3 regions of the Rhodoferax fermentans genome follow, and region 1 is predicted to be linked to each of the others. Evidence: predicted binding sites of a transcription regulator. Region 1 holds the regulator's gene; each other region holds the start of a gene.
What was found. Region 1 encodes FNR, which switches genes on or off when oxygen is low (the NO sensors DNR and NnrR bind a similar motif). Its sites were predicted from a motif close to TTGATNNNNATCAA; they were not measured.
Positions count from the first base shown of each region.

Region 2: the regulator FNR is predicted to act here: its motif matches at 1,597-1,610, upstream of RF819_RS14860 (radical SAM/SPASM domain-containing protein).
Region 3: the regulator FNR is predicted to act here: its motif matches at 1,361-1,374, upstream of RF819_RS10805 (hemerythrin domain-containing protein).

Region 1 covers NZ_MTJN01000002.1:3,472,355-3,475,635, forward strand. The annotation lists gene hemN (oxygen-independent coproporphyrinogen III oxidase) at 1-1,180, opposite strand, end outside; gene fnr (fumarate/nitrate reduction transcriptional regulator Fnr) at 1,327-2,037, shown strand; gene RF819_RS16130 (hypothetical protein) at 2,041-2,325, opposite strand; gene ccoP (cytochrome-c oxidase, cbb3-type subunit III) at 2,467-3,281, opposite strand, start outside.
Region 2 covers NZ_MTJN01000002.1:3,173,646-3,176,926, forward strand. The annotation lists gene RF819_RS14855 (pectate lyase) at 1-1,445, opposite strand, end outside; gene RF819_RS14860 (radical SAM/SPASM domain-containing protein) at 1,822-3,009, shown strand.
Region 3 covers NZ_MTJN01000002.1:2,295,452-2,298,732, reverse strand. The annotation lists gene RF819_RS10810 (FAD-dependent oxidoreductase) at 1-1,253, opposite strand, end outside; gene RF819_RS10805 (hemerythrin domain-containing protein) at 1,472-1,987, shown strand; gene RF819_RS10800 (NAD-dependent malic enzyme) at 2,128-3,281, shown strand, end outside.

The DNA.
Region 1 (3,281 bases):
CGTAGGAGAGTTGCCCCTGGCACATCAGCGCCATGATGACACCCCGGCGTACCAGGTCGTCACGCGACAGCGCCAGACCCCGCACAATCGGGAACTGCCCCTGGTCGAGGAAGTCGTAATACTCTTCCAGCGTCTTGGCGTTTTGGCTGTAGGTGGCACCCACCCGACCAATCGACGATACGCCCAGGCCAATCATGTCGCAATCGGGCTGGGTGCTGTACCCCTGGAAATTGCGATGCAGCCGCCCCTGGCGCTTGGCAATGGCAAGCGAGTCAGTGGGCAAAGCGAAGTGGTCCATACCGATGTACACATAACCCGCCGCCATGAAGGCTGCCATCGAACGGGCCAACATCGACACCTTGGCGGCAGCCGTTGGAATCTCGACCGAGGAGATCCGGCGCTGTGGCTTGAAGCGTTCTGGCAAGTGGGCATAGGCATACAAAGCGATGCGTTCAGGCCGCAGTTCCACAATCTGCGCCAGGGTGCGGTCAAACGACTCGGGGGTCTGTTCTGGCAGACCGTAGATCAGGTCCGCATTGACCGATTCAAAACCGCGCTCGCGCGCTGCAGCCACCAGCGCAAACACCTGCTCTGCGGGCTGGATGCGGTGCACCGCTTTTTGTACCGCCGGGTCGAAGTCCTGGATACCAAAACTCAGGCGGTTAAAGCCGAGCTCAGCCAGCACATCCAGTCGTTGGTTGTCGATGGTGCGGGGGTCGATCTCGATCGAATATTCACCACCCGGCAGCAGCTTGAAACTGCGGCGCAACAAGGCCATCAGGTCACGCAATTCGGCGTCTGACAAAAAGGTGGGGGAACCGCCACCAAAATGCAGTTGTGACACGGCCTGCCCCAGACCCATGTGTTGGGTGTGCAGGTCGACTTCCCGGCTCAGATAACGCAGGTAAGCCGCCGCCCGGTCATGGTGTTTGGTGATGATCTTGTTGCAGGCACAGTAGTAACACAAGGCCTCACAAAACGGGATGTGCACATACAAAGACAGTGGCAGCGCCAACGCAGCCGCACCCGAGCGACGCTGTTCCAGCGCCAGAGCGTAATCCTGAGCGGTAAATGCCTCCACGAAGCGATCAGCGGTTGGGTAGGAGGTGTACCGGGGCCCGGACACATCGTACTGCCGGATCAAAGCTTCGGAGATGGGTTCTGCTGCAGATTCGATCATTGAAAATTCCCTTATTTCAGACGCTGTAACTGTGCCGCTTGCCCTCTTTTTGGCACTTGATATTGATCAACCAAGAGGGAGAAACCGAATAAGCCCAATTTGACATTTGTCAGCTGTTGGTGAAGAACAATGTCAAAATCGTGATCATGAACTATGAGACCATCAAAATCGCTTGTGCCAACTGCAATATGCGCGAGCTGTGTATGCCCATTGGCCTGACCCAGGACGAACTCAATCGTATCGATGAAATGATTGGCTCCAGGCGCAAGGTCAAGCGTGGTGAGACCCTTTTTCATAACGGTGAACGCTTCACCAACCTGTATGCGATCCGCACCGGTTTTTTCAAGACGTGTATCACCTCTGAAGACGGGCGCGATCAGGTCACAGGTTTTCAGATGGCCGGGGAAATCATTGGCATGGATGGCATCGTCAACGACTACCACTCCTGCGATGCGGTGGCTCTGGAAGATGCCGAAATCTGCGCCATGCCCTTTGCCCAGATTGAAGCACTGTCAAGAGAGGTCAATGCCTTGCAGCACCACGTTCACAAAATCATGAGCCGTGAAATTGTGCGTGAACATGGTGTGATGCTGCTGCTAGGCAGCATGCGGGCCGAAGAACGTCTGGCAGCCTTTTTGCTGAACCTGGCGCAGCGTCTGCATTCACGCGGTTTTTCACAGTCGGAGTTGATCCTGCGAATGACCCGGGAAGAGATTGGCAGCTACCTGGGTCTCAAACTGGAAACCATCAGTCGAACCTTCTCGCGGTTTGTCGAGGACGGCATCGTCGCTGTCAAGCAGCGCCACGTGCACATCCTCAACACCAGCGCGCTGCAAGACATCGTCAACCCGAAGTAGCCCTTACTTCGTCGGCAACTCAGGAGACGCTTTGGGGGCGGGGATGACACCCGTGGCCGCGTGGTTGCGCGCCATCATCGCGGGTGCGTCACCACTCTCGATGGTTTTTGACGACCTGATGTGCTCTATTTCAATGTCCTGACCCGAGACGATCTGGTTCGGGCTGTTGGCAATGAAATAAAAAGTCACGATACACGCAAGAATGACAGCCACCGGGCCGCTGATTACCAGCCACACGTGACCGTAAGACCACCAGGGTTTGTCGTCGTTCAGAGACTCGTTTCTCATCGGCATACCTCTTTCATCCTCAGGTTCTGCAAAGAACAATTGACCTTATAACAAAAAAGAGGGAAACATGGCTGTTTCCCTCTCATCATGCGTCCAGCTCTGGCGCGGGTGGGACTCAGTCCCCACCCAGAACCAACATGCTTACTGCTTGTTGGACAGACCCCAGATGTAAGACGTCAGCACCTTGATTTGCGGCTCAGTCAAATGGTAGGCCTGTGCAGGCATGACATTAACCACGCCGTTGTTGATGCGTTCGATGATGGCCTTTTCACCAAAACCGTGCAGCCAGATGTTGTCTGTCAAATTGGCGGACCCCAGGGCTTGCATACCTTTGCCATCTTCGCCATGGCAGGCGGCACAGACAGCAAACTTCTCTTTGCCAAGAGCGGCCTTGGCCGCATCGTGCGGGCTGCCTGACAGGCTCAACACGTACTGAGCCACGTTCTTGACATCGTCTTCGGTACCAAGCGCTGCGGCCATCGGTGGCATGTTGCCGACCCGACCCAGCTGGATGGTCTCAGTGATCTTCTCAGGTGTACCACCGTGCAGCCAATCGCCATCGGTCAGGTTCGGGAAACCCTTGTTGCCTTGGGCATCAGACGCATGACATTGCGCGCAGTTATTGCTGTACAAACGTTCACCAATGGCCATCGCCGCCGGATCCTTGGCGATGTCTTGAGGCGTCATGTTGGCAAAACGTGCATACACCGGCGCGGTCTGTTCCTCACCTTGTTTGATCTCGGCAGCATGCAGACCACTGGAGGTCCAGCCCAGCAGGCCCGGGTAACTTCCCAGACCTGGGTACAGCGCCAGGTAGCCAAAACCAAAGATCACGGTCAGCACAAACAAATAACTCCACCACCTGGGCAGCGGGTTATTCATCTCGCGCAGATCGTCATCCCACACATGGCCGGTGGTGTTGTCACTGGCGGTCATGGCCTTGGCTTTGCCCGACA
Region 2 (3,281 bases), 300 kb from region 1:
TTCTCGCTCGGCACAAACATGCCGCGGTGGGCATGTTGCGCCATGATCTGCTCACCAATGCTCTTGGCCAACGCCAGGTAGGCCGGGGCCTGCGTTGCGCGGGCAACTTCCAGCGCTGCAAACAGCAGGATGGCGTCTGCCTGGCTGGCCACCAGAGGTGCCTTGGATGCAGCAGGGTCCGTGGCATGCCATTCACCCAGCCCAAAATGGCGCGCCATCGCTACCACATGCTGCCAGAGTGAGGCACGCCCGGTCATGGCCCAGGCTGTCACGGTGGACAGGAAAACGATGGTGTTGATCGGCTTGCGCTCGAAAACCCAGCCCTTTTTGCCGTAGAAGCCCCGACGTGGGAACACTTGCCCGGTCAGGTCCTTGCCATCAGCAAACATCGGCTTGATCTCGTTGGTTTCTGGCACATAGGCGTAACGCAACCAGGCTTCCAGGCCGTCGACAGCCCATTGTTTGAGTTGCTCACCCTTGGCACCGAGCTGGCGGGCCAGTGTGAGCTGGGCCAGGGTGGCGTCACCGTAGATGCCTTCCGGGCCGTTCATGGCGTCCGGGTCCATCTTGAACAGCACCCAGGCTTCCTGGGCCACGTCGCCATACTCCGGGCCAAACTGGCGCTGGGCGCGATCACCGTAGAAGGAGTAGGTGAACTGTGGGTGGTTCTCGTCGGTTGGCGCCTCCTCACGCTTGACCGGGCGGTTGAACTGGTAACACCCCAGACCGGTCGCAGGGTAACGGCTGCGCACATACTGCCAGGCCAAAAACTCGGCCCAGTCGAGCGCTTTCTCCTCCCCCGGCACCCGCTGGCCGAGCAAACCGGCGCCGTAGATCAGGTCATTGCCGATGTTCACAAAGGAGAGCCCCTTGGCTTCGCGCAGGATCTCCAGATCGCGATGCATCGGTTTGTCCCAGAAGCCTGTTGCGGGCAAGGGCCTGCCGTAGCTGCCGTGGCGCGTGAGTTCGAGGGTGTCCCAGTTGTCGATGTGGCAGTTCCACTCGGCCTTGATGAGTTTTGCGGTGGCCTGCGGGTCAACCTCGAACATCAGCTCGTAGAACGGGTAATGGTGCTTGATCTCATGCACCTTGTTTTTGCCTTCGGGGCCGACGGTATCGAGCGTCTTCAGGTCCAGAAAACAATGCCCACCCCAGGTCAGCAGCCCCGAAGCGTCCGCGTGGTCAAAATGCCAGCGGATCGCGTCCATCGCCGCTTGTTTGTACTTGCCATCACCGCTCAAAGCCGAGAGTGCTGACAAAGTGCGAAACAGGTTCTGCTGGGAGGCCAGGTTGGAAGGCTCCCAGTCGGTGCCTTCCATGTTGCGCCACTTCACCGGCTCACCGGTGAAGGTGTTCATGCCGTCAAAAAACAAGGGTGTGCCGTGATAAGGATCGCGGTAAGTGTTGAGGATGGTGTCAGCGTAGCGGCGGATGTAGTCAAGCATGGTATTCGTGGCGGTTTTCCTGGAACTGAAATACCGACGAAACGACGGACAGGAATTTCAACCGCATTGGCTGAAGTATGGCATGGGTCTCAGGTATGAAATCAGTGTGGGTAGCCAGTGTTCGGGCTGGCCTAACCGTGAAGACAACACATAGATCCAGGTCAAGTCTGAAGAATGTCGCGAGCCCGCCAAACCTCGACTAGATCAAACAAAGTGCATTCACTGCCCAAAGCGCGGCAAAAACCGCATCAAACCACCCTGTTTTGACACGCCCCGCGATTACCATCGGCGCCCCGCAAACGGCGGCAGGCCTGTTGCTGTGCGCCAATTTTTAGCCTTTGATCGCCCCGCTTACCGGAGCCCCCACCACCACACTATGCACACCGAGACACCGATCCACTTCGTCCCCCAGACCGCCACAACAGAGGTTTCCCAGTCCGACGCCAACCCGATTGTGGGCGGCCGGGTGGAACTGCAATTGCTCACCACCCTCAAATGCAACCTCAAATGCAGCTATTGTTCGCTGGGGGTTGGCGACATGTTGGGCTCACAAGTCCATGTGGAGTACGACATAAAGCAGCTCAGCGCCTTTGTGGATCGGCACCTGAAGGGCAAAGAAATTTATGTCACCTTCTACGGCGGTGAACCCACGCTGAACAAGAAGCTGATGCTGGAGGTGATGCAGCGTTTCCCGAGCTTTCGCTTCCAGTTGCAGACCAATGCCACACTGATCGACAACCTGCCCGAGTGGGCGCTGAACCGCCTGTCCAATGTGCTGGCCTCGATCGACGGTGGCGAGTCCACCACCGACGGCTACCGTGGCAAAGGCATCTACCGCCAGGTGGTGAAGAACCTCAAAGAAGTGCGCGACCACATCGGTGGCACGGTCACCGCCCGCGTCACCTGGGGCAACCCCGACACCTGCTTCGAAGAACTCGACCAGCTGGTGGTCGAGGGCTCCCCGTTTGACTACCTGTACTGGCAGTTTGTGGCCGACGAGATGTACGCCGGTGACTCGGTGGCCAAGCGCAAGGCGGTGCTGGTGCAGTTGATCGACAAATTTTTCTCGCGCACCGATGTGCTTTACCCGCTGATCCCGCTGATGGGCATGGTGCGCAACAAGCTCTTCCCCACACGGGCGCTGGAGCTGTACGCTGGTGCCAGCCAGTGCCGCGTCTCCACCCACTTGCTCAACGTCATGCCCAACGGCGAGATCTACCCCTGCCCCGACATGATGTACGACCCGGCCATGAAGATGGGCGACATCAAGGGCAACTGGCTCAAGAAAAGCCCGCTGCAACAAGACCCGGCCATGCCTTGCCACGACTGCGAGGCCTATGCCTGGTGCCGCGGCAACTGCATGAAAAACATGCACCGGGGTTATGTGACGAACGACCTGCAGTACCGCAACAACGTGGTCGAACCCATTTGTGAGCTGATCCGTTTCATGGGCCAGGAAATCGACAAGCGCAACCCGCAAGCCTGGTTCGAGCAACTCAGCCTGCCCGTGCGCAAGCAGATCATGGACTGCGAGGTCTACGAGTACGTTGAGGTCATGCCGTAACGGACGACTCTTCGCGGGTGTGGGTTCGGCGTCACTAGCCTGAGAAGGCGAATGCCGAACCTGCACACCACATTGGCAACAAATAAGCCGCGCAGACCTTACGGAATATGCGCGGCTTGCTACCGAGTCAGTAGCGTTTTCAGGCGATCAACTCACTTGTCGCTGGCGGCACATCGGTGCAGCGGCCATGCGCCATCTCCGCCACGCGAATGCTCTGTCGCCATAAGTTCAACTCGCATTGAACTTGGCCGCCTACAGCACTTTCCTGATCT
Region 3 (3,281 bases), 1.2 Mb from region 1:
TCAATCGACACCGCTGCCTCGTGCCCGTGGGCCACGGCGGTGATGATGTTCTTGGGGCCATAGGCCGCGTCACCGCCAAAAAACACCTTGGGCAGGGTCGACTGAAAGGTGCCTTCACCGAGCACCGGCAAACCCCATGTGTCAAAAGCGATGCCGCAGTCGGGCTCGATCCAGGGGAAGGCGTTTTCCTGGCCAATGGCCACCAGCACGGTGTCACATTCCAGCAGCACATCGGGCTCACCGGTGGGGATCAGGCTGCGCCGACCTTTGGCGTCGTACTCGGCACGCACGATCTCAAAGGTCATGCCCGTCAGCTTGCCATTCAGGTGCTCCACCGACTTGGGCACGTGGTAGTTCAGGATCGGGATGCCCTCGTGTTGCGCATCTTCCTTTTCCCAGGGCGAGGCTTTCATCTCCTCAAAGCCACTGCGCACCACCACCTTGACATCCTTGCCACCCAGGCGTCGCGCCGAGCGGCAACAGTCCATCGCGGTGTTGCCACCGCCCAGCACAATCACGCGTTCGCCCACGCTTGTGATGTGGCCAAACGAGACATTGGCCAGCCACTCGATGCCGATGTGGATATGGGCGGCGGCGTCCTGGCGGCCCGGCACATCAAGTTCGCGCCCGCGCGGTGCACCACAGCCGACAAAGACCGCGTCAAAGTTCTGCGCCAGCAAGGCCCGCATCGAGCTGACGCGTTCCCCGCCACGAAACCTCACGCCCATGTTCAGGATGTAGCCGGTTTCCTCGTCAATCACCGACTCGGGCAGACGAAAACGCGGGATTTGCGAGCGCATGAAACCACCGGCCTTGGCTTCGCTGTCAAACACGGTGACCTCGTAACCCAGCGGCGCCAGATCACGCGCCACCGTCAGTGATGACGGCCCGGCACCCACGCAGGCGATGCGTTTGCCGTTGAACGGTGCAATGGTCGGCATGCGCGCCGAAACATCGTCCTTGTGGTCGGCGGCTACCCGTTTGAGCCGACAGATGGCCACCGGCTCGGCTTGGGTGCGGTTGTTTTCCTCGACTCGACCCCGGCGGCAGGCGGGCTCGCACGGGCGATCACAGGTGCGGCCCAGAATGCCCGGAAACACGTTGGACACCCAGTTGACCATGTAGGCGTCGCTGTAGCGGCCCTGGCCAATCAGTCGGATGTATTCGGGTACCGGGGTGTGGGCCGGACAGGCCCATTGGCAATCCACGACCTTGTGGAAATAGGCCGGGTTGGAGGTGTTGGTGGCTTGCAAAGTTGTCTCCTTGCCCTGTCTGCGGGTGGGACCCCGGTCACAGGTGAGCGCATGGTACGCCAAGGTTTTTTCTGTGCTCAGACCATGTTGGGCAATCTGAAGCGACCCTGATCTAGATCAAATGACAATGGGGCGGTAAATCAGCGAAACTCAAAGCGTCGTTGCACCTACAGTCGCGTTGACCGAATCAACGATGATTTCTTTTTCAGGAGTGAGTGATGAAGCCAGTTCCCCAAGCCGATCGTTTTCAAGCGCTGGATGACTGCCACCAGCAAATCCACGAACATCTGGCCCAGTTGACCAGTGTTCTGGAACAAATTCAGGCGGGTGCGGACGAGGCACAGTACCGCGAGCCAGTGCGGGTGATCGAGGCCTTTTTCTCGGCCACAGCGCGCCAGCACCATGCCGACGAAGAGAAGAATATTTTCCCCAAACTGCTGGCCAGCGACAACGCCGAGCTGGTGCAGGCGGTACGCACGCTGCAACAGGACCACGGCTGGATCGAACAAAACTGGCTGGAGCTGGCCCCCATGTTGCGCGCCATTGCCAACGGTGAAGACTGGGTCGACATGGCCGAGTTGCAGCACAACGTCGAGGTGTTTCTGGCGCTGTTGCACGACCACATCGTGCTCGAAGAAACCCTGATCTACCCGGAAGCCAAAGGCCAGTTTGCCGATGAACTGGCGGCCCGTGAGAAACGCCTGGCCGAACAACCGGACTTGTACAACAAATAACACGCTAGCCCTTATTTAAAAAGGGCTAATAGCTACTTTTAATGTAGCAAATTCATCAGCCTGCCGCGCCGCGGCAGGCACACCATGCACCGGCCATGAGTGCTTCATGGCACCGACAAAACTATCCGAGGATGTCACCCATGAAGATCAGCCCCAGCACCATTGCACATGGCATGGCCTTGCTGCAAGACCCCCTGCTCAACAAAGGCACCGCCTTCACCGAGGTCGAGCGTGATGCGCTGGGCCTGCGTGGCCTGCTGCCACCACACGTACAAACCCAGGAGGAGCAGGTCGCCCGCTTTCTGGTCAACATGCGCCGCCTGCCCAACCCGCTGGACAAGTTCATTGCGCTGAGCGGCCTGCATGACCGCAACGAGGGACTGTTCTTCCGCGTGGTGTGTGACAACCTCGACGAGATCATGCCGCTGATCTACACCCCCACGGTGGGGCTGGCGTGCCAGCGTTTTGGCCACATTTTCCAGCGCCATCGGGGCCTGTTCATCAGCATCCATGACCGCGGTCGCATCAGCGAGATCCTGCGCAACTGGCCGCACAAGGCAAGCATCATTGTGGTCACCGACGGTGAACGCATTCTGGGCCTGGGTGACTTGGGCGCCAACGGCATGGGCATCCCGGTGGGCAAACTCTCGCTCTACACCGCTTGCGCGGGTGTGGACCCGGCGATCTGCCTGCCAATCACGCTTGATGTCGGCACCAACAACGAAGAGCTGCTGGCCGACCCGTATTACGTGGGCCTGCGCCGCCACCGGGTGACCGGTGAGATCTACGACGACTTTGTCGACGAGTTCATCAATGCCGCGCGCCAGGTCTTCCCGAACGTGATCATCCAGTTTGAGGACTTTGCCAACCACAACGCCTTTCGCCTGCTGGAGCAGTACCGCAACCAGATCTGCACCTTCAACGACGACATCCAGGGCACGGCCGCCGTGGCGCTGGCGGCCATGTTGTCGGCGCTGCAGGTCAAGGGCACCCAGCTGGCTGACGAGACTTTCCTGTTCCTCGGTGCCGGTGAAGCCGCTACTGGTATTGCGGACCTGCTGGTCGCGGCCATGGTGGCGCAAGGCCTGACGCCCGAGCTGGCACGCCAGCGCTGCTGGCTGGTGGACTCCAAAGGCCTGGTGGTGCAGTCACGCAGTGGCCTGGCCGCGCAAAAGCAGCCCTATGCCCACGCGCATGCCGAGGTCGACAGTTTCCTGGCGGCGGTGCAGGCGCTGCGGCCTACCGCCATCATTGGGGTGGCGGCCGTCGGTGGCGCCTTCAACACCGAGGTGTT